DNA from 3 places in the Pseudomonas sp. Pf153 genome. Region 1 is predicted to be linked to each of the others. Evidence: predicted binding sites of a transcription regulator. Region 1 holds the regulator's gene; each other region holds the start of a gene.

Region 1 (7,707 bases):
CCATCAGGGTCGGCATGATCGCCAGGGTCAGCGGGACCTTGATCAGAATCTTCGAGCCCGAACCCTTGACCGACTGGATGTTGATCGAACCGTTGAGCTGGGAAATCTTGGTTTTCACCACGTCCATGCCTACACCGCGGCCCGACACGTCGGAAATCTCGGTTTTGGTCGAGAACCCCGGAGCGAAGATCAGGTTGTAGCACTCGGTGTCGCTCAGGCGGTCGGCGGCATCCTTGTCCATCACGCCGCGCTTCACGGCGATGGCGCGCAGTATTTCAGGGTCCATGCCCTTGCCGTCGTCGGAGATCGACAGAAGGATGTGGTCACCCTCCTGCTCGGCCGCCAGGATCACCTTGCCGCTACGGACCTTGCCCGCGGCTTCGCGCTCTTCCGGCGACTCGATACCGTGGTCGACCGCGTTGCGCACCAAGTGGACCAGCGGGTCGGCCAAGGCCTCGACGAGGTTCTTGTCGAGGTCGGTTTCTTCACCCACCAGTTCCAGGTTGATTTCTTTCTTGAGCTGGCGAGCCAAGTCACGTACCAGGCGCGGGAAGCGCCCGAACACCTTCTTGATCGGTTGCATCCGGGTCTTCATGACCGCGGTCTGCAGATCGGCCGTGACCACGTCGAGGTTCGACACGGCCTTGGACATGGCTTCGTCCTGGCTGTTGAGGCCAAGGCGCACCAGACGGTTACGCACCAACACCAGTTCGCCAACCATGTTCATGATCTCGTCCAGGCGCGCGGTATCGACCCGCACGGTGGTTTCGGCTTCACTGGCAGGTTTTTCCGGCGGTGGCGCGGCGGCAGCGCGGGCTGGCGCCGGGGCGGCAGCGGCAGCGGCAGCGGCAGCGGCAGCGGCAGGCTTGGGTGTCTCGGCCTTCGGTTCCGGCGCCTTGGCGGCGGGTTTTGGCGCAGCCTTGGCGGCCGGTGCAGCCGTAGTCGCGGCAGTTGCAGGCGCAGCGGAAGCCGTACCGACTTCGCTGAATTTGCCCTTGCCGTGCAGCTCGTCAAGCAGCGATTCGAATTCCTGATCGGTGATCAGGTCACTGCCGGCCGCTGCAGCCGAAGGCTTGTCCGCGGTCGGCGCAGATGCGATAGCCGACTCCAGTGCATCAACGGCAAACGTGCCCTTGCCATGCAATTGGTCGAGCAGCGCTTCGAATTCATCGTCGGTGATATCGGAATTGTCACCTGTTGCATTCGGAGCGGCAGGCGCCGCTGCCGGGGCTACGGCGTCGGGCGCGAACTGACCTTTGCCGTGAAGCTGGTCGAGCAGCGACTCGAACTCGGCGTCGGTGATTTCATCGCTGGCCGTGCCCTCGGCAGCCGGGGCAACAGGTGCTGCCGGGGCCTGGGCTTCGGCTTTCACCGCGCTCAGGGAGTCCAGCAGTTGTTCAAATTCGTTATCGGTAATATCGCCCGACGCTTCGGCAACCGGCTCTTCGACAGCGGGTTCTTCAACCACGGCTTCGACCGGAGCGGCTTCGTCAGCCGATTGCGGCTCGGCCAGGCGCGACAGCGCGGCGAGCAACTCAGGCGTGGCGGGGGTAATGGGCGAGCGCTCGCGCACCTGGCTGAACATGCTGTTGACCGCATCCAGCGCTTCAAGCACCACGTCCATCAACTCCGAGTCAACGCGACGCTCCCCCTTGCGCAGGATGTCGAACACGTTCTCGGCAATGTGACAGCACTCCACCAGCTCGTTGAGCTGGAGGAAGCCGGCGCCTCCTTTTACAGTGTGGAAACCGCGAAAAATTGCATTGAGCAGATCCGCATCATCGGGACGGCTTTCCAGCTCGACCAATTGTTCGGACAGTTGCTCTAGAATCTCGCCGGCCTCAACCAGGAAATCCTGAAGGATCTCTTCATCGGCGCCGAAGCTCATCAAGGGGTGCTCCTAAAACAGGGCTAAAACTCAGAATCCAAGGCTGGACAGCAAATCGTCCACATCGTCCTGACCGGACACAACGTCTTCTCTTTTATCGGCATGAATCTGCGGACCTTCACCCTGAGAGAGATGTTTTTGTGGATCTTTTTCAGCGAGCATCGCCGCACGGTCATGTTCGATGCCCGCAAAGCGGTCCACCTGACTGGCCATGAGCACGAGTTTGAGCAGATTGCTTTCGACTTCGGTGACCAGTTGGGTCACGCGCTTGATCACCTGACCGGTCAGGTCCTGATAGTCCTGGGCCAGCAAGATGTCATTGAGGTTGTTCGCCACGGCGCGGTTTTCGGTGCTGCTGCGCGTCAGAAAACCGTCGACGCGACGGGCCAGCTCGCGAAACTCTTCCGCTCCGACTTCACGCCGCATGAACCGGCCCCAATCGGTGCTCAAGGCCTGGGCTTCGTCGCTCAGGCCGTTGACCAGGGGCGTTGCGCTTTCCACCAGGTCCATGGTGCGGTTGGCCGCGGCCTCGGTCAGCTTGACCACATAGGACAGACGCTCGGTCGCATCAGTGATCTGCGAGACTTCCTCGGCCTGCGGCGTGTTCGGGTCGATCTGGAAATTGACGATCGCGCTGTGCAGTTCACGGGTGAGCTTGCCGACTTCCTGATACAGACCACGATCTCGGGTCTGATTGAGCTCGTGGATCATCTGGACTGCATCGCCGAAGCGGCCTTTTTCAAGGTTCTCGACCAGTTCGTGGGCATGTTTTTTCAGGGTCGATTCGAAATCGCCCATTGAAGATTCGTTATGCTCCATAGCTCCCCCGTGGCGCCATTAACCGATGCGTTCGAAGATTTTTTCGATCTTCTCTTTCAACGCCTGGGCCGTGAAGGGTTTGACCACATAGCCGTTCACACCGGCCTGGGCCGCTTCGATGATCTGCTCGCGCTTGGCTTCGGCGGTGACCATCAGCACGGGAAGGTGCTTGAGTTTTTCATCGGCGCGCACGTGACGCAGCAAGTCGATACCGGTCATGCCGGGCATGTTCCAGTCTGTTACCAGAAAGTCGATACTCCCGCTGTTGAGGACCGGGATGGCAGTGGTGCCATCGTCCGCCTCGACCGTGTTGGTGAACCCAAGGTCACGCAACAGGTTTTTTATGATCCGCCGCATCGTTGAAAAATCGTCAACGATGAGGATTTTCATGTTCTTGTCCAATTCGACCTCCAAGCAGTCTTAAACGTGTCCAGCACCTGAACGCGCCATTTCAATCAATCCGGCACAACACTCGACAACGGTCCGGAACACACCGTACGGCGACTGACGCGGCTTGCCTCGCCAACCTCGCCCAATGCGTTCCTGCCGCCTGTCAGCGCGCTCGCCACTCCCCCAAACGCCCCCGTAAACGGGCCGCGCACTGGCTGTGTAACTGGCTGACCCGCGATTCGCTGACTCCCAGGACTTCACCGATTTCCTTGAGGTTCAGCTCCTCGTCGTAGTACAGCGCCAAGACCAGTCGCTCGCGCTCCGGCAAATTGGCAATCGCATCCGCCAACGCACTCTGGAAGCGTTCATCTTCCAGGTCACGCGACGGTTCCATGTAGGTACTTGGGCCATCCTCATGCAGCCCTTCGTGTTCGCCGTCCTGCAACAGGTCGTCGAAACTGAACAGGCGGCTGCCCAGGGTATCGTTCAAAATCCCGTAATAATCGTCGAGACTCAACTGGAGTTCGGCCGCAACCTCGTGATCTTTAGCGTCACGCCCGGTTTTAGATTCAATGGCGCGAATCGCGTCACTGACCATGCGGGTATTGCGGTGGACCGAACGCGGTGCCCAATCGCCCTTGCGGACCTCATCGAGCATCGCCCCACGGATACGGATACCCGCGTAGGTCTCGAAACTGGCGCCCTTGCTAGCGTCGTATTTGTTCGCCACTTCGAGCAGGCCGATCATGCCGGCCTGGATCAGATCCTCGACCTGGACACTGGCTGGCAGACGCGCCAGCAAGTGATAGGCAATACGCTTGACCAGGGGCGCGTAACGCTCCACCAGCTCGTATTGGGCGTCCCGTGCCGATTTCTTGTAGAGATGGTTGTAACCGCTGGCTGTCATAACACGGGCCCTGCTGTTTGTTGCACAAGACGCTCGACGAAAAATTCCAGATGCCCGCGTGGGTTTGCCGGTAGCGGCCAGGTATCGACCTTCTGGGCGATTGCCTTGAACGCCAGCGCGCATTTGGAACGTGGAAAGGCTTCATAGACGGCACGTTGCTTCTGGACGGCCTTGCGTACGCTTTCGTCGTAAGGCACGGCGCCCACGTATTGCAGCGCAACATCCAGGAAGCGATCCGTGACCTTGGTCAACTTGGCGAACAGGTTGCGTCCCTCCTGGGGGCTCTGGGCCATGTTGGCCAGGACGCGGAAGCGGTTCATGCCGTAGTCGCGGTTCAGCAGCTTGATCAGGGCATAGGCGTCGGTGATGGACGTCGGCTCGTCGCAGACCACCAGCAACACCTCCTGGGCTGCGCGCACAAAGCTGACGACCGAGTCACCGATGCCGGCCGCGGTATCGATCACCAGCACATCGAGGTTGTCACCGATGTCGCTGAACGCCTGGATCAGGCCCGCGTGCTGCGCCGGAGTCAGATGAACCATGCTCTGGGTGCCAGAGGCGGCCGGCACGATGCGAATCCCGCCAGGGCCTTGCAGCAGCACGTCACGCAGCTCGCAACGACCTTCGATGACGTCCGCCAGGGTGCGCTTGGGTGTGAGCCCCAGCAGCACGTCGACGTTCGCCAGGCCCAGGTCGGCGTCCAGCAGCATGACCCGTCGGCCAAGCTCTGCCAGAGCCAGGGACAAGTTCACTGACACGTTAGTCTTGCCGACGCCACCTTTGCCGCCGGTCACCGCGATCACCTGTACGGGATGCATGCTGCCCATGTTCGTTCTTTACCTTGTCTTACTTAGACGGAGGCCACATTACTGGCTGCGCGTTCACATTGAACATTGCATGGCAGACCATCGATGTAGGTACAAAAAAAATATTCATGATTACCTCAGCCAACCTGCTTGGTCGGGCTGTGGTAGATATCAGCGAACATGTCAGCCATGGCTTCTTCGCTGGGTTCGTCCTGCATTTGCACACTCACTGCACGGCTGACCAGTTGATGGCGACGCGGCAGATGCAAATCATCCGGGATCCGCGGCCCATCGGTCAGGTACGCCACCGGCAGATCGTGACCGATCGCCAGGCTCAATACCTCGCCCAGGCTTGCCGTTTCGTCCAGCTTGGTCAGGATGCAACCGGCCAGACCACAGCGCTTGTAGCTGTGATAAGCGGCCGTTAGAACCTGTTTCTGGCTGGTGGTTGCCAACACGAGATAATTTTTTGACCGTATACCGCGACCGGCCAGGCTTTCAAGCTGCATACGCAGGGCCGGATCGCTGGCTTGCAGGCCGGCGGTATCGATCAGCACGACGCGCTTGCGCAGCAGGGGTTCCAGCGCCTGGGCCAGGGATTGGCCCGGGTCCACGTGGGTCACCGACACATTGAGAATCCGACCCAGGGTCTTGAGCTGTTCCTGGGCGCCGATGCGGAAACTGTCCATGCTGACCAGGGCAATGCTCTGGGCACCGTACTTGAGTACATAACGGGCGGCGAGCTTGGCCAGGGTGGTGGTCTTGCCCATGCCGGCCGGGCCGACCATCGCAATCACCCCGCCCTCTTCCAGCGGCTCGACTTCCGGCGTGGCGATCATCCGTGCCAGGTGCGCCAGCAGCATGCGCCAGGCCTGGCGAGGCTCCTCGATGTCATTGATCAGCGCCAGCAGGTCGCGAGCCAACGGGCCGGACAGGCCGATGCGTTGCAGGCGACGCCACAGGTTGGCCTGGGCCGGACGGCTACCTTGCAACTGATTCCAGGCCAGGGAGCCGAGCTGGACTTCCATCAACTCGCGCAGGCTGTTGAGTTCGAAGCGCATCGAGTCCAGGGCCCGCGGATCGAGACCGGGGGCTGGCGCGGCCGGTGCCGGAGCCGGACGACGCGGCTCGGCCGGGGTCGGCTCGATCAGTGGCTCGGCAGCGGTCAAGGGCAGGCCGGCGGTCAACGGCTGGCCGGCGAACAATTGACGATTGGTACCCGCCGCGGCCTCGCCTTCGCTGCTGCGCAGGCTCAGTTCAGCCTGGGCGCTGGCGATGCGCGACTGGGTCTTGCGCAGCTCATCCTCGAGTTCCATGTTCGGAACCCGCGGGGCCAGCGCAGACAGTTTGTAGTCCAGGGCCGCCGTCAGCTCGACACCGCCGGCGATCCGGCGGTTGCCGATGATGGCTGCTTCGGCGCCCAGCTCGTCACGAACCAGTTTCATGGCCTGACGCATATCGGCGGCGAAAAAACGCTTCACTTGCATAAACCACTACCTCAGCCGTTGGGCCCTACTGTCGCAACAATGGTCACTTGCTTGTTGTCCGGTATTTCCTGATACGCCAGCACATGCAGCCCCGGAACTGCGAGGCGGCCGAAGCGCGAGAGCATCGCGCGGATCGGACCTGCCACCAGCAGGATCACCGGTTGGCCTTGCATCTCTTGCCGCTGGGCTGCCTCGATCAACGAACGTTGCAGCTTCTCGGCCATGCTTGGCTCCAGCAGAACACCCTCTTCCGAGCCTTGTCCTGCCTTCTGAAGACTATTGAGCAATATCTGTTCCAACCTTGGTTCCAGAGTGATCACAGGCAGCTCGGACTCAGTGCCTACAATGCTTTGGACGATTGCACGGGATACGCCGACCCGCACCGCAGCCACCAGGGCGGCGGTATCTTGACTCTTGGAAGCGTTGTTGGCGATCGCTTCGGCGATACTGCGGATGTCGCGCACCGGCACCTGTTCGGCCAGCAGCGCTTGCAGGACCTTGAGCAGTTGCGACAACGAAACCACACCTGGCACCAGCTCTTCGGCCAGTTTGGGCGAGCCTTTGGCCAGTACCTGCAACAATTGCTGGACTTCTTCGTGGCCAATCAGCTCGCTGGAGTGCTTGTACAGAATTTGATTCAAATGGGTTGCAACCACGGTACTGGCGTCCACCACGGTGTAACCGAGGGACTGGGCCTGGGCCCGTTGACTGATTTCGATCCACACCGCTTCCAGGCCGAAAGCCGGATCCTTGGCGGTGATGCCGTTGAGCGAACCATAGACCTGACCCGGGTTGATCGCCAGTTCGCGATCCGGGTAGATCTCGGCCTCGGCCAGGATGACCCCCATCAGCGTCAGCCGATAGGCGCTCGGCGCCAGGTCGAGGTTGTCGCGGATGTGCACGGTGGGCATCAGGAAGCCCAGGTCCTGGGACAACTTCTTGCGCACGCCCTTGATCCGCGCCAGCAACTGGCCGCCCTGGTTACGGTCGACCAATGGGATCAGGCGATAGCCGACTTCCAGGCCGATCATGTCGATGGGCGTCACGTCGTCCCAGCCCAGCTCCTTGGTTTCCATGGCGCGCGCTGGCGACGGCAACAGCTCCTGCTGACGCTTGACCTCTTGCAGGGCCTGCTCCTTCTGCACGTTCTGCTTCTTCCAGAACAGGTAGGCACCGCCTGCCGCCACGGCCGCCATGCTCAGGAAGGAGATGTGCGGCATGCCCGGCACCAGCCCCATCACCGCCATCAGACCCGCGGCCACGGCCAGAGCCTTGGGCGATGCGAACATCTGCCGGCCGATCTGCTTGCCCATGTCTTCGGAGCCCGAGGCACGGGTGACCATGATCGCGGCGGCTGTGGATAACAACAGTGATGGCAATTGCGCCACCAAACCGTCACCGATGGTCAGC
Region 2 (7,707 bases), on a different contig from region 1:
GCACCGCGATCGACTGGTCCGCCGACACCCTGGCGGTGATGCACGTCATCGACATCGCGGCGGTGGTGATCATCGGTCCGAACGTGTTGCGCACTTTTTGCCTGCATTTCATCAGCTCGAACATGCACTACTACGGCGACGTCGAGCCGGGCAACGTCATGCAGCAGACCCAGGTGCTCAATGCGTGGTGGCTGTGGCCGTTGCAGGCGTTCTGCTTCAATTTCGGCAGCAGTCACGGAGTCCATCATTTCGTGGTGAAGGAGCCGTTCTACATTCGTCAATTGACGGTGCCGGTGGCCCACGAGGTGATGCGGGAGATGGGCGTGCGGTTCAATGACGTTGGCACGTTCGGGCGGGCGAATAGGTTCGTGCGACAGGAAGGTGTGGTGCGGAGGGAAGGGAAGGCCGTTCGGGTTTGAGGAGCACAATTTCAGGGATAAAAAACAACTTGTGGCGAGGGGATAAATTCCCTCGCCACAGGTTGCCGTGGGTGACCTGAAGAATGAGTCAGAATTGGTAGCTCACGGTAGCCGCCACGTTGCGTTCTTCGCCCATGTAGCAATAACTCAGGCTGGCGCACGAGGCCACGTAGGTTTCGTTGGTCAGGTTGTTGGCATTCAGGCGCACGTCCATACCCTTCAAGCCGACCTTGCCCAGGTCATACCCCACCGAGGCGTCGAACAGCGTGTAGGACGGCACCTTCATGGTGTTTTCCGCATCCGCCCAGCTGTAGCCGACATAACGCACGCCGCCGCCCAGTCGCAGGCCATCCAGGGCGCCGCTGTCGAACTTGTAGTCGGCCCATACCGAAGCCATGTGGCGCGGGGCCTGGGTCGGTGAGTTGCCTTTGTTTTCGATGATGTCGCTCGGGGTGCTCAACGTGCTGACCATTGACTTCGAGTATTCGATGTCGGTGAAGGTGTAGCTGCCCAACAGCTTGAGCTGCTCGGTCAACTGCAGGTGCGCTTCCAGTTCCAGGCCCTGGGAACGTACGGCCCCCACGGCACGGTAGAAGTTTTCCTGGGGCAGTTTGGTCGCCAGGTTTTCCTGGTCGATGCGGAACAGCGACGCCGTGTACAGGTCATCCGTGCCCGGTGGCTGGTACTTCAGGCCCAGCTCCCATTGCTTGCCATCGGTCGGCGGCAGCGGGTTGCCGGCGCTGTCGGCATAGGAGTTGGGGTTGAACGACTCGGAGTAGCTGATGTATGGCGCCAGTCCGTTGTCGAACAGGTACAACGCTCCGGCGCGGCCGGTAAGCTTGGTGCGCTTGTCGTTGATTTCGGTGCCTTGCGGGCGACCCGATTCGGCGATGCGGTTTTCATCCGAGGTCTCGACCCAGTCCTGGCGCAGGCCGAGAGAGAAGCGCCACTTGTCCATTTCGACCAGGTCTTGCAGGTAAACGCCGGTCTGCTCCAGACGCCGCAGATAACTGGTAGGGCTGAAATAGGTGATGGCCGAGTTGCCATAGACCGGATCGAAGGCATTGATCGGTGCCAGGCTGCCGCTGGTCCAGTCGACCACGGTCTTGCGGCGCTGATAATCGATGCCCGTCAGCACGGTGTGCTTGGTCGCGCCGGTGAAGAATTCGGCTTGCAACATGTTGTCGACGATGAAAGCGTGGAGCTTTTCTTCGGCGCCGGTGTAGTAGCGGTTCAGCTCGTTGCTGGTGGGCGTCGTCCAGCCGTAGGCGTAGACCTGATCGTTCTTGACCTCCGAATCCAGGTAACGGAAGTTCTGCCGGGCAGTGAAGACATCGTTGAAGCGGTGCTCGAACTGGTAGCCGAACGATTGCTGGTCACGCTCATAGCGATCGACGCCGGGTTCACCTTCGAAGAAGTTTTCGGAAATCCGTCGGCCGTTGCGCTGGTGCAAGGTACCGTCGGCCGGCATGCCGCCGTGGTAGCCGCCGTCGGGGTCGTGCTGCAGATAGGCCTGGAGGGTCAGCGAAGTGTCTTCGGTGAAATCGATGCTCACCGTGGGCGCGAGGGCGAAGCGTTTTTCCTTGTTGTGATCGAACTGGGTGTCGGAGGTGTCCGCCAAACCGATCAGGCGATAAGCGATGCGCTTGTCATCGTCCACCGGCCCGGTGAAGTCGAAGCCTACACCACGCTGGCCCTGGGTGCCGACCGTCGCCTGGACCTGGCGATAAGCCTCGTACAAGGGTTTCTTGCTGGTGAGCGCCACCAGGCCGCCGGGAGAGCTGCGGCCATAGAGCACCGAGGACGGTCCCTTGAGGATATCGACCCGCTCCAGGAAATACGGGTCGATCTGGATGGAACTGTAGGTGCCGCTGTCGCCCATGGACTTGAGGCCGTCGAGGTAGATGTTATCCACCGAGCCATCGTTGAAGCCGCGCATCGCCACGTAGTCGTAGCGGTGGGTGGCGCCGTAGGGGTTGGTCAACACGCCTGGGGTATAACGCATGGCCTGGGACACGGTCTGTGCACCCTGGTCGTCCATCTGCTCGCGAGTGACCACCGATACGCTTTGGGAGGTTTCCCGCAGGGCGGTACTGGTCTTGGTGGCGACCTGGCTGTGGGTGGCGTTGTAGCCCTCCATGCTTCCCAGGGCATTACCCAGGGCAAACCCTTTGATATCGGTGGTTGGCAACGCCAGAGTGCTGCCCTCGGCCTCGGTCTGCAGGACATAACTGCTGCCGTCCTGGCTGACGGCAACCAGTCCTGAACCGCTGAGCAGATGGCTCAAGGCCTGGTCTGCCGAGTATTCGCCTTGCAGACCGGGGGACTGAACGCCACGGGTCTGCTCCGGGGTACTGGCCAGGGTGATACCTGCCTGGCGAGCGAATTGGTTCAATACGTCGCTGAGGGGGCCGGCCGGGATGTTGTAGCTCTGGCGGCTGGTGCTGACGCTGTCGGGGGCGGCGACCGCCAGTACCGGCGCGACGCCGGCACCCAGCGCGGTGGTCAGTAGCGCGGCGCGGATGGCCTGGCGCAGCAGTCGGGTTTGCGAGGAACCGCCGAAGGGGGTCTTGAGGTTTACGCGCTCGGTCATTTACAGGTTTCCGTTGGAGTCGCTGAAGGCAGAAAAGCGTTGATTACCTTCCTAGCCGGTCAGCCTCCCAAAACCCGCCAAAAAAAATCAGGCAGGACGTTCCACCGTGACCCACCAGCGGGTCCGATAACGTATCTGCACCGCGAGTGTGCGCGGCAGCACGGCCAGCAGCTTGTCGGTATCCTGCAGGCGGAAGACGCCTGACAGCCGCAAGTCCGCAATCGACTCGGCGCAGTTGAGGTAACCCCGGCGGTAGCGCCCCACCTCGTTGAGAAAGTCTTCCAGGCGCATGTTGCGTGTGACGATCAACCCGTCCGCCCAGGCGCCGGCATCCATGTCCAACGGCGGCGCAACGGTGGCCGTGGATGAAGTGATCAGGTAGCTCTGCCCTGCATTCACCTGGAGGGGATCCCCGTTGCTGTCAGCGTGCGAACGGATCACCACCCGGCCACTGCTGACGCTCAGACGCGTGCAGTCGCTGTCCTGGCGGACGACGAAGCGGCCCTCGATGCCTTCGAACAGTCCCTGCCGGCTTCGTACCAGCAAGGGCCGTTCCGGATCTCGACCACAGGTGACCATGATTTCACCGCGTGCCAGGTTGATCAGGCGTTGGCGGGCGGTGTAGTCCAGATCGGCTGCGCTCTGGGTGTTGAGCTCCAGGCGCGTCCCATCCGGTAGCTGGAAACCCCGTCGCTCGCCAATGGTGGTGGCGAAATCGGCACTCCACGGCTGCCAGCCCAGGTCCTTGCCCAGCCACGCGGCGGAGCCCAGCAGCGCCACCCCCGAGAGCAATTTCAGAGCCTGGCGGCGGTTGAGTCGCCGGGCGCTGTTTTCCAGGGTTTCGAGGGCAATATGAGCGCCGGGCACGGCCCTCAGGTTCGAGGTCAGTTCGCTGTGCAGCGATTGCACCCGTTGCCAGGCCAGTTCGTGTTCAGGATGAGTGGCGCGCCAGGCCTCGCACTGTTGATGCAGAGTGGGATGGGTGGCGTGGTTGCGCAGGCGCAGCACCCAGTTGATCGCCTGTTTGACCACTTGCTGCGAAGGGCCGCTACGACGGCCCATGGGTTCAGTTCTCATAACGCAACACGTAACAATGATACAGCGCATCGGCGACGTAACGTTCCACTGAACGCAACGAAACGCCCATTTGCTCGGCGATCTGTTTGTAGGTCAGGCCTTCACACTGGGCCAGCAGAAATGCCCTGCGCACTTTGGGCTTGAGGCCTTCGAGCATCCTGGCGATGGCTTCGAGCAGTTCCAGGATCAACGCCTGGGCTTCGGCGCCGGGGGTTTCGGCTTCCGGCAGATGGGCGATGGTTTCGAGGTAGGCGCGCTCGATTTCTTCCCGTCGCCAGTGGTCGATGACGAGACCCTGGGCAATGGTGCGCAAAAAAGCTTTTGGGGCCTTGAGTTCCAGCCGTTCGGTGCGCTGCAGCAAGCGGACGAAGGTGTCCTGTGCCAGGTCTGCCGCGTCCGCGGCATTGCCAAGCCGGTTGCGCAACCATGCATGAAGCCAGCCGTGATGACTGCTGTAGAGCGCCTGTACTGCAAACTCGGGAGATGACATGAACGCGACGCCCTGGATGTCACAAATGATAATAGGTCGCATTGTCATCAGCGTTCAGGGAATTTGCAACCACCATTCGACTGGCATCCTTCCGTCGCCTGATGTTTGAAAGCCCTAATTTTTTTTGCGAACTGGCCGACAGAGAATCATGCGTGCACCAAAATGGAGCGGGTCAGCTCCCGCCCACGCTGTTACATGGAACGTTGCAACCCGGAATGCACCCCAACTCTTTGCATAAGAAGCCTCATCGATGAATCTCAAGTTCAGCCATAAGATCCTGCTGGCCGCCTCTGGTGTAGTGGTGCTGGCGTTCGCGCTTTTCACCCTCTACAACGATTACCTGCAGCGAAATACCATCGGCCGCAGCCTCGAATCTTCCATCGAGCAATCCGGCGAATTGACGGCCAGCAGCGTCCAGAACTGGATGAGTGGGCGGGTACTGGTGCTGGAGAACCTCGCGCAGAACATTGCGCATCAGGGCGCCAATGCCGATCTGGCGGGGCTGGTGGATCAGCCGGCACTGACATCGAACTTTCAGTTCACCTATGTGGGCCAGGCCAACGGTGTTTTCACCCAGCGCCCTGACGCAAAAATGCCCGACGGCTACGACCCGCGTCAGCGTCCCTGGTACAAACAGGCCGTGAGCGCCGACAAAACCATGCTCACCCCGCCCTATTCGGCGGCAGTCGGTGGCCTGGTGGTGACTATTGCCCTGCCGGTGAAGAAAAACGGCGAACTGCTCGGCGTCGTGGGCGGTGACCTGAGCCTCGACACCCTGGTGAAAATCATCAACTCGGTGGATTTCGGCGGGATCGGCCACGCATTCCTGGTCAGCGGTGACGGTCAGGTGATCGTCAGCCCGGACAAGGACCAGGTGATGAAGAACCTCAAGGACATCTACCCTGGAACGCCGGTGCGCATCGAGAAAGGCATCCAGGAAGTCGAACTGAACGGGCAGGATCGCATCCTGTCGTTCACGCAGGTCGCGGGCCTGCCGAATGCGCAGTGGTACATCGGTCTGTCGATCGATGAAGACAAGGCCTATGCCCCGCTGAGCCAGTTCCGCACTTCGGCCCTGATCGCGATGTTCGTTGCGGTGGCGGCCATTGCGCTGTTGCTGAGTCTGTTGATCCAGGTGTTGATGCGTCCGTTGACCGCCATGGGCCGCGCCATGCAGGACATTGCCCAGGGCGAGGGCGATCTGACCCGGCGTCTGGTGGTACACGGCAAGGACGAGTTCGCGGTATTGGCTGGCTCGTTCAACCAGTTCGTCGAGCGGATCCACGCGTCGATCGCCGAGGTATCTTCTGCTACCCGGCAAGTGCACGACTTGTCGCAACGGGTGATGACGTCGTCCAACGCTTCGCTGGTGGGGTCGGATGAGCAAAGCGCGCGGACCAACAGCGTGGCGGCCGCCATCAACCAATTGGGCGCCGCCACCCAGGAAATCGCTCGCAATGCCGCTGACGCTTCGCAACACGCCAGCGGTGCCAGCGAGCAGGCGGACGATGGTCGTCAGGTGGTGGAAAAAACCATCCAGGCCATGACCGAACTGTCGCAGAAGATCAGCCTGTCGTGCACGCAGATCGAGACCCTGAACGCCAGCACCGACAACATCGGACACATCCTGGATGTCATCAAGGGCATCTCCCAGCAAACCAACCTGCTGGCGCTGAACGCCGCCATCGAAGCGGCCCGTGCCGGTGAAGCCGGGCGTGGTTTTGCGGTGGTGGCCGATGAAGTGCGCAACCTGGCGCACCGTACCCAGGAATCGGCGGAGGAGATCCACAAGATGATCACTTCCCTTCAGGTGGGTTCCCGCGAAGCGGTGACCACGATGAACGCCAGCCAGGCCTCCAGCGCCGAAACCGTGGACGTCGCCAATCAGGCCGGCCTGCGGCTGGTCAGCGTGACGCAACGTATCGGTGAGATCGACGGCATGAACCAATCAGTCGCCGCGGCGACCGAAGAACAGACCGCCGTGGTGGAAACCCTCAACATGGACGTCAGCCACATCAATCTGTTGAACCAGCAAAGCGTCGCCAACCTCAATGAAACCCTCAAGGATTGCGACGCCTTGTCACAACAGGCCAATCGGCTGAAGCAGTTGGTGGACAGCTTCAAAATCTGATGACCCACGGGAGCGGTCGGCCAGTTGGCATCGCTGCAAGCTGGCCGACCGCTTTCGCGAGCAAGCCCGCTCCCACAGGGACTGGTGGAGAACCCTGATTCCAGGTCCACCTCGGAACCCAGTGTGGGAGCGGGCTTGCTCGCGAAGGCGTCGGCACATTCAACATCACTGCGAGCCGATCCACCGTCATCGCGAGCAAGCTCAGCTCCCACAAAGTATTAGCGATGGTCCGGCGAACTGCGCCTGCACATTCCCCATCGCCTCATCGGCGAAACCTTGCAGGAAGTCCCTGAAGCCCGATGGAGTGTGGGCGTCGGTGTGGTCGGCGATGATGGTCCAGGTGGCGCGGCAGCGGTGGTCCGCCAGCGGCTCGACGCGCATCGCCGCCCAGAGGTTGTCGATGCCCAGGGTGTTGTAGATCAATGTCCAGGTCATGTGCATGGCCTGGTCGTCCCGGCTGTTGAGCTGTTCCACCACCAGGTTCTGCCCGTCGGTGAAGAACTTCTTGCGCAGGGACCTCACGCCCTCGCCAGTCATTTCGATGCGCGCCAGTGCCGGGATGAATTGGTCGAATCCGCCAAAATTACCCACCAATTCCCAGACCCGAGCAGCATCGGCTGCCACTTCCACCGACGTTTCGACGTGGCAGGCCTGGGGATTTTTGATCAGGGTGTCGGGTTGAAATGCAGTCATGGTCTTGCTCCTTTTTGGATGGGGTGTTTCAGATGAAATCGATGGCCTTGAGGTAATCGGCGCCGCGTCGCAGCAGGGCCGGTGATTTTTCCGGGTAGCGGGCGCCCATCTGCCGTATCCCGGTCCGGGCGTTGTCGTGGCGGATCATCGAAATGTCGCCGATGTCCTCCTCGAATCCGTTGAGGTAGAAACCCAGCACGCCGAACAGCGCATTGTCGGGATCGACCCGGCCCAGCTGCCGCTGCCAGTCCGCCACGCTCACCAGCGAGAACTCCCGGCCGCTGTCGCGAAACGACGCCACGTA
Region 3 (7,707 bases), on a different contig from region 1:
AATCCAGGCGCTTTAAATCCGGAAACTCCCCACCAATTGCTTCAACCGCGCCGCCTGCTGTTCCAGGTCGGAACAGGCGCGCAACGTGGCTTGCAGGTTTTCCACGCCTTCCTGGTTCAGCGTGTTGATCTCGCTGATGTCGACGTTGATCGACTCCACCACGGCGGTCTGTTCTTCGGTGGCGGTCGCCACGGACTGGTTCATGCCGTCGATTTCACCGATACGCTGGGTCACGCTGCCCAGCCGTTCGCCGGCCTGGTTGGCGATGTCGACGCTGCCTTCGCTCTGGCGCTGGCTGTCGGTCATGGTCAGTACCGCTTCCCGTGCACCGACCTGCAGTTCTTCGATCATCTTCTGTACTTGCTGCGCTGAATCCTGGGTGCGGTGGGCCAGGTTGCGCACCTCATCGGCCACGACCGCAAAGCCGCGCCCGGCTTCACCGGCCCGGGCTGCCTCGATGGCGGCGTTCAAGGCGAGCAGGTTGGTCTGTTGCGAAATGCTGGTGATCACTTCAAGAATCTGGCCAATGTTCACCGTGTTGCTGTTCAGGGTTTCGATGTTGCCGCAGGAGTCACTGATCTTCGCCGAGAGCTGTTGCATCGCACTGATGGTTTTGTCCACCACTTGCTGGCCGTCTTCGGCCAGGCTGCGGGCCTCGCTTGAGTGCTGCGAGGCGAGGGCGGCGTTCTGGGCAATTTCCTGGGCGGCGGCGCCGAGCTGGTTGATGGCTGCGGCCACGCTGCTGGTGCGCGAGGCTTGTTGATCAGAGTTGAACATCGATGAATTGGAGGCACTGACTACGCGCAAGGCAACTTCGTTGACCTGGCCGGTGGCCGAAGCCACTTCACGGATCGACGTATGGATACGCTCGACAAAGCGGTTGAAAGATGTGCCCAACGCGCCGAATTCATCGTGGCCGTGGATGGTCAGGCGCCGGGTCAGGTCGCCTTCGCCTTCGGCGATGTCATGCATGGCGCGACCCATGGTCAACAGCGGTTGCATCAACACGCGGATCAACATGCCCAGCAGGGCGATGATGAACACCACGGCAATGGCCATGGCAATCAACGCCGAGGTGCGGAACTCGCTGAGCATCGCCAGCGCCGTGTCCTTGTCGAGCACCAGCGCTACGTACCAGTCGGCGCCCGGCACGCCGTTGACGCGGGTGAAGGACATGAACTGGGTCTTGCCGTCGAGTTCGACTTCCTTCATGCCCGGGCTGACCTGCGGCGTACCGTTGGGGTAGGCCTCGGCCAGTGTCTTGAGCACCCGCTTGCTATCGGGATGGATCAGGATCTTGCCATCGGCGCTGACGATGAACGCATGACCGTGGCCGCCGAAGTTCAGGGAGTTGATGATTGCGCTGATGCTCGACAGGTCGATGTCCGCACCGGCCACGCCGATCATCTGGTTCTGATGTTTCACCGGGGTGGCCACGGTGATGACCAGTTTGCCCGACGAGGCGGCGATGTAGGGTTCGGTGACGATGGTTTGCTGCGCGCCGTTGGCGGCCTTGTACCAGCCTCGGGCGCGAGGATCGTAGTCGGCGGCGCGATTGCCGGCCGGTACCGAGAACATCACGCCGTCGGTGCCGCCGAAATAGCTGAGCTGGAAATTACCCGTGTAGGCCGGCAGGTCGATGGCGCGCTTGAGGCTGGCGGCGCTGCTGCCGTCCGTTGCGATCTGCTGGGCCAGCGATTGCAGTAATTGGATGCGACCTTCTACCCACGTCTGAATGTTTCGGCTGGTCAGGCTGCCGAGTTCCTGCATCGACGTCTCGGTGCTCGAATGCAGGCTCTGGCGCTGACGATAGTCGTTGAACAGGATGAAACAGGCGAATGCAACGGCCACCACGAGGGCGGCAGCCAGCAGAATTTTGTGGCTGAACTTCATGTTTCTGGTCATTAATAACGCTACCGCACTGGAGCTGGTCAGGAAGGGGCGCCAATTTGCCATAACGCAGGGCACAGCGCTGTTCTTTTTATCGGCCTGGAAGCGCCAGGGATCAGGCGCCGGCGGGGCAATCCCGACGAAATGCACGACGGCATCACAAACTGATTGATTTGCCGACGAAATACCCCCTTTTTGTTCAATAAATACAAGGTTCGTCGGGGAACCAGACAAGGGTTTTCTCTTCTAAGCTTCTGGTTGGCACCCTGCCACCTCCCTTCCGCTCCAGGAGTTACCCGATGTCCCTGCGATCTATCGCGTTGTTGTCTTTGTGCGTCTTGTTGGCCGCGTGCAGCAAAGTGAACCAGGAAAACTATTCCAAGCTGTCGGCTGGCATGTCCAAGGCCGAAGTCGAAACGTTACTGGGGAAACCGACCGATTGTTCGGGCGCGCTCGGCATGTCCAGTTGCACCTGGGGCGATCAGAAAAGCTTTATCAGCGTGCAATATGCCGGTGACAAAGTGTTGATGTTTTCCGGCCAAGGCCTGAAGTAAACCGAGGCCATGGGCCTGCGGGAGAAAAATAATGAAGCGGTTATTGTTAGTGCTTTTGGCTGGCCTGGTATTGGCCGGCTGTGCCACTTCTGGCGAAGACCCGTTGGCGCCCAAGACCGTCAACAGTGTCAATTTGAAGCGTTACCAAGGGACTTGGTACGAGTTGGCCCGCCTGCCAATGTATTTCCAGCGCAACTGCGCGCAATCCGAAGCTCATTACACACTCAAGCCTGACGGCGACCTGGGGGTGCTCAATCGCTGCCTGACCTCGGACTGGCAGTGGGAGGAAGCCAAGGGCACCGCCACCCCACAAGTACCTGGCAAGACCGACAAGCTCTGGGTCAGGTTCGATACCTGGTTCTCGCGGATCCTGCCGGGTGTGGCGAAGGGACAATACTGGGTGCTATACGTCAGCGACGATTACAAGACAGCCATCGTAGGCGACCCGAGCCGCCGCTACATGTGGCTGTTGTCCCGTACTCCGACAGTCAATGTCGACGTGCGTGAAGAGCTGCTGAGCAGGGCGCGTCAGCAGGGCTACGACACGACTCGACTGATCTGGCGTGCGTCGGATCGGCAGATGGCCAAGACGTCGGATTGAGGGCCTGAAAATATCCAATGTGGGAGCGGGCTTGCTCGCGAAGACGGTCTATCCGTTAATGTCTATGTCGACGGATACACCGCATTCGCGAGCAAGCCCGCTCCCACATTTTTTACGCGTCAACCCAGGAGTTCGCCTAACACCTGGGCAAACGCCCGGGCGCTTTCCTCTTCCCCGGCATGCCGTCCGTCGCGTACCACCCACTGCCCGCCGACCATCACGTCGCGCACCTGGCGATCCCCGCCGGCAAACAGCCAACGATTGAGAATTCCATCGCCACTTGCCGTCGCCAGGTACGGGTCGTTGCCATCGAGCACCAGCCAGTCGGCGCGTTTGCCGACGCCGAGTCCGCCGACCGGTTGGCCGAGGGCTTGGGCACCGCCCTCCAGGGCGGCATCGAACAGGGTGCGGCCGACCATCGGTTGATCTGGCCGATATAAGCGGTTGCGTCGCTGATCCCGCAGGCGCTGGCCATATTCCAGCCACCGCAGCTCTTCCACCACGCTCAACGACACATGACTGTCGGAGCCGATACCCAGGCGTCCGCCCTGGGCCAGGAAATCCACCGCCGGGAAGATGCCGTCGCCAAGGTTGGCTTCAGTCGTGAGGCACAGACCGGCAATCGCCCGGCTTCTGGCCATGAGGCTGACTTCACGAGCGTCGGCATGGGTGGCATGCACCAGGCACCAACGCTGATCGACGTCGACGTTTTCGTATAACCATTGCAGCGGACGGGCGCCGCTCCAGCTCAAGCAATCGTCGACTTCCTTCTGTTGTTCGGCAATGTGGATGTGCACCGGGCAATCGCGGTCGCTCGCCGTCAAAACCTCATGGATTTGCCCAGGTGTTACGGCGCGCAGGGAATGGAAGCACAGCCCAAGGGCCTGGTTCGGCCGTCCAGCCAGAAGGGGCTGCAAGCGCGACTGAAGCGACAGATAGTTCTCGGTGCTGTTGATGAAACGTCGTTGTCCGTCATTCGGCGCCTGGCCACCAAAACCGGAGTGGCTATAGAGCACCGGCAGCAGCGTCAGGCCGATACCGGCGGTGCTGGCCGCCTGGCTGATGCGCAGCGCCAGTTCCGCGGGGTCGGCGTAAGGCGTGCCGTCGGTATCGTGATGCACGTAATGAAATTCGGCGACCGAGGTGTAACCGGCCTTGAGCATTTCGATGTACAGCTGTCGGGCAATGGTGCCGAGCTGGTCCGGACTGATTTTTCCGACGAGGCGATACATCAGGTCGCGCCAGGTCCAGAAACTGTCGTTGGGGTTGCCCGCGACTTCCGCCAGCCCGGCCATGGCCCGCTGGAATGCATGGGAATGTAGGTTCGGCATGCCCGGCAAGAGCGGCCCCTTCAGCCGTTCGGCGCCGTCTGCGTGGGAATCGGCCTGGACACGAGTCAGAACGCCGTTGGCGTCGACCTCAAGACGTACATCATTGGCCCATCCACTAGGCAGCAGCGCGCGTTCGGCAAAAAAAGCGGGCATGGTCAAACCTCATCGTGTGTAATTTGTATATACATATACAGACGTTTGCCTGGCCGGTAAACTCCGGCAAGCTAGCAATCTTATTTGCAGAACAGGGAACCGCCGTGCCGACTCCGCCTGCCAAACCACCAATCGCCGCGAACATGGGTGACAGTCCGGCGCCCTTGTACGCCCGCGTCAAACAAATGATTACCCAGCAGATCGACAGTGGAAACTGGCCGCCGCATTACCGCGTGCCATCGGAAAGCGAATTGGTCAGCCAGTTGGGCTTCAGTCGCATGACCATCAACCGCGCCCTGCGGGAAATGACTGCCGATGGCCTGCTGGTGCGCATGCAGGGTGTCGGTACGTTCGTGGCCGAACCCAAGAGCCAATCCGCGCTATTCGAAGTGCATAACATCGCCGATGAGATCGCCTCCCGTGGCCATCGCCACACATGCAAGGTCATTACCCTGGAAGAGGAGGCCGCAGGTTCCGAGCGCGCCCTGGCCCTGGAAATGCGCGAAGGCCAGAAGGTGTTCCACTCTCTGATCGTGCATTTCGAGAACGACATTCCGGTGCAGATCGAGGATCGTTTCGTCAACGCACTGGTGGCGCCGGATTACCTCAAGCAGGATTTCACCCTGCAAACGCCTTATGCCTATCTGAACCAGGTGGCGCCATTGACCGAAGGCGAACATGTGGTGGAAGCGATTCTCGCCGAGCCGAGCGAATGCAAGCTGCTGCAAATCGAGCGGGGCGAGCCATGCCTGTTGATCCGCCGTCGTACCTGGTCCGGGCGCCAGCCGGTAACTGCCGCGCGCCTGATCCATCCCGGTTCACGTCATAGCCTGGAAGGTCGGTTTCACAAATGAGCCAGATGAATATTCTGCGCGCCGCGAATTACCCTCGCATGCCATGGAAGAACGGCGGCGGCAGCACCGAAGAAATCACCCGTGATGCTGGCACTGGCCTGGATGGTTTCGGCTGGCGCTTGTCGATTGCCGATATCGGTGAGTCGGGTGGTTTTTCCACTTTCGCCGGTTATGAACGGGTCATCAGCGTGTTGCAGGGCGACGGCATGACGCTCAATGTCGATGGTCGGACCACGCGACCGCTGCATCCGCTGGACGCCTTTTCATTCAGCGGCGAGAGCCATGTGCATTGCACGCTGCTGGGCGGGCCGATTCGCGACTTCAACCTGATTTATGCACCGCAGCGTTACCGCGCGCGGGTGCAATGGATGAAGAATGAGCAGCGTTTTTTCAGCGAGGCGGGGACGGTGCTGGTATTCAGTGCGGATCCGGCGTTGTGCGTCAGGGTCGACGAATCCGACGCGGCACTGGGCCTCTACGATTGTCTGCAATTGAGCGGTAACACCGGACTGCTGGAAATTTCCACGAGCGGGCAGTGCTGCGTGATTGAACTGTCAGCCCATTGATATCCGCCGAATAGCTTTGTGGCAAAGGGAGCAGGCTCCCTCGCCACAAAAGCCGTGTGTTGTTCCCACTACGCGCACCAACTTGTTACCGAATGCCCCAGCGTGGCGCAAAGCCACGCTTTTGTGACGCTCACTGTTGTTGCTGAAAACTCCCGCCCCGAAATTTTCATTCAGCTCACCGGCCCAAGCGCCACGGGCCTCGCAGCGATTTCGCGAATCATCCGCGAGCAGTACCTGAATAAAGTTGGCCGCTTGATTGCATATGCTTGTACATACAAGTAAAGACGTATGTGTATGAGTGCCTGCATTCAGCGCAGCGTCCCAAGAAATAGCTGCCCTGCCCGGGCTGGTCTGGATTGATCGCTGAGGAGTTTTTGCTGTGACCGACGCTACCCGCAAACCTGAAAAATACCGTGACGTTGAAATCCGTGCCCCTCGCGGTAATACGCTGACCGCCAAGAGCTGGCTGACCGAAGCGCCGCTGCGCATGTTGATGAACAACCTCGACCCGGAAGTCGCCGAAAATCCCAAGGAACTGGTGGTCTACGGTGGCATTGGCCGTGCGGCACGCAACTGGGAGTGCTACGACAAGATCGTCGAAAGCCTGACCAACCTGAACGACGATGAAACCCTGCTGGTGCAATCCGGCAAGCCGGTAGGCGTCTTCAAGACCCACAGCAACGCGCCTCGCGTCCTGATCGCCAACTCCAACCTGGTCCCTCACTGGGCCACCTGGGAGCACTTCAACGAGCTCGACGCCAAGGGCCTGGCCATGTACGGCCAGATGACCGCCGGCAGCTGGATCTACATCGGCAGCCAGGGCATCGTCCAGGGCACCTACGAAACCTTCGTCGAAGCCGGTCGCCAGCATTATGACTCCAACCTCAAGGGCCGCTGGGTGCTGACCGCCGGCCTTGGCGGCATGGGTGGTGCACAGCCGCTGGCCGCCACGCTGGCCGGCGCTTGCTCGCTGAACATCGAGTGCCAGCAGGTGAGTATCGATTTCCGCCTCAAGACCCGTTATGTCGACGAGCAGGCCACCGACCTGGACGACGCACTGGCCCGTATCGAGAAATACACCGCTGAGGGCAAGGCGATTTCCATTGCGCTCTGTGGCAACGCCGCCGAAATCCTCCCGGAATTGGTCCGTCGCGGTGTGCGTCCGGACATGGTCACCGACCAGACTAGCGCCCACGATCCGCTCAACGGTTACCTGCCGGCCGGCTGGACCTGGGAAGAATACCGTGCCCGCGCCAAGACCGAACCGGCTGCCGTGGTGAAAGCCGCCAAGCAATCCATGGCCGTCCACGTGAAAGCCATGCTGGCCTTTCAGAAAATGGGCGTTCCGACCTTTGACTATGGCAATAACATCCGCCAAATGGCCCAGGAAGAGGGCGTTGAAAACGCCTTCGACTTCCCGGGTTTCGTTCCGGCCTACATCCGTCCGCTATTCTGCCGTGGCATCGGCCCGTTCCGCTGGGCTGCGCTGTCGGGCGACCCGCAGGACATCTACAAGACCGACGCCAAGGTCAAGGCACTGATCCCCGATGACGCCCACCTGCACAACTGGCTGGACATGGCGCGCGAGCGCATCAGCTTCCAGGGCCTGCCTGCACGGATCTGCTGGGTCGGCCTGGGCCAGCGCGCCAAGCTGGGCCTGGCGTTCAACGAAATGGTGCGCAGCGGTGAGCTGTCGGCCCCGATCGTGATTGGTCGCGATCACCTGGACTCCGGTTCCGTGGCGAGCCCCAACCGCGA

What was found. The regulator FliA, encoded in region 1, starts transcription of late flagellar genes. The targets are predictions, from matches to a motif close to CTAAAGTTTNNNNNNNNNNNGCCGNTAA.
Region 2: AD666_RS12120 (methyl-accepting chemotaxis protein) is a predicted target of FliA. The motif match lies at 4,694-4,721, and genes of this name have one in related genera.
Region 3: AD666_RS04060 (methyl-accepting chemotaxis protein) is a predicted target of FliA. The motif match lies at 1,982-2,009, and genes of this name have one in related genera.

Annotation. Positions count from the first base shown of each region.
Region 1 covers NZ_LHVL01000025.1:695,825-703,531, reverse strand. Annotated here, with positions in the region: gene AD666_RS18335 (chemotaxis protein CheA) at 1-1,888, opposite strand, end outside; gene AD666_RS18330 (protein phosphatase CheZ) at 1,919-2,707, opposite strand; gene AD666_RS18325 (chemotaxis response regulator CheY) at 2,726-3,097, opposite strand; gene fliA (RNA polymerase sigma factor FliA) at 3,261-4,004, opposite strand; gene fleN (flagellar synthesis regulator FleN) at 4,001-4,831, opposite strand; gene flhF (flagellar biosynthesis protein FlhF) at 4,948-6,297, opposite strand; gene flhA (flagellar biosynthesis protein FlhA) at 6,309-7,707, opposite strand, start outside.
Region 2 covers NZ_LHVL01000017.1:16,436-24,142, reverse strand. Annotated here, with positions in the region: gene AD666_RS12140 (fatty acid desaturase) at 1-419, shown strand, start outside; gene AD666_RS12135 (TonB-dependent siderophore receptor) at 508-3,012, opposite strand; gene AD666_RS12130 (FecR domain-containing protein) at 3,100-4,089, opposite strand; gene AD666_RS12125 (sigma-70 family RNA polymerase sigma factor) at 4,079-4,579, opposite strand; gene AD666_RS12120 (methyl-accepting chemotaxis protein) at 4,830-6,710, shown strand; gene AD666_RS12115 (SRPBCC family protein) at 6,912-7,403, opposite strand; gene AD666_RS12110 (non-ribosomal peptide synthetase) at 7,432-7,707, opposite strand, start outside.
Region 3 covers NZ_LHVL01000008.1:252,805-260,511, reverse strand. Annotated here, with positions in the region: gene AD666_RS04060 (methyl-accepting chemotaxis protein) at 13-1,905, opposite strand; gene bamE (outer membrane protein assembly factor BamE) at 2,190-2,444, shown strand; gene AD666_RS04050 (lipocalin family protein) at 2,476-3,045, shown strand; gene AD666_RS04045 (formimidoylglutamate deiminase) at 3,165-4,529, opposite strand; gene hutC (histidine utilization repressor) at 4,673-5,383, shown strand; gene AD666_RS04035 (HutD family protein) at 5,380-5,949, shown strand; gene hutU (urocanate hydratase) at 6,329-7,707, shown strand, end outside.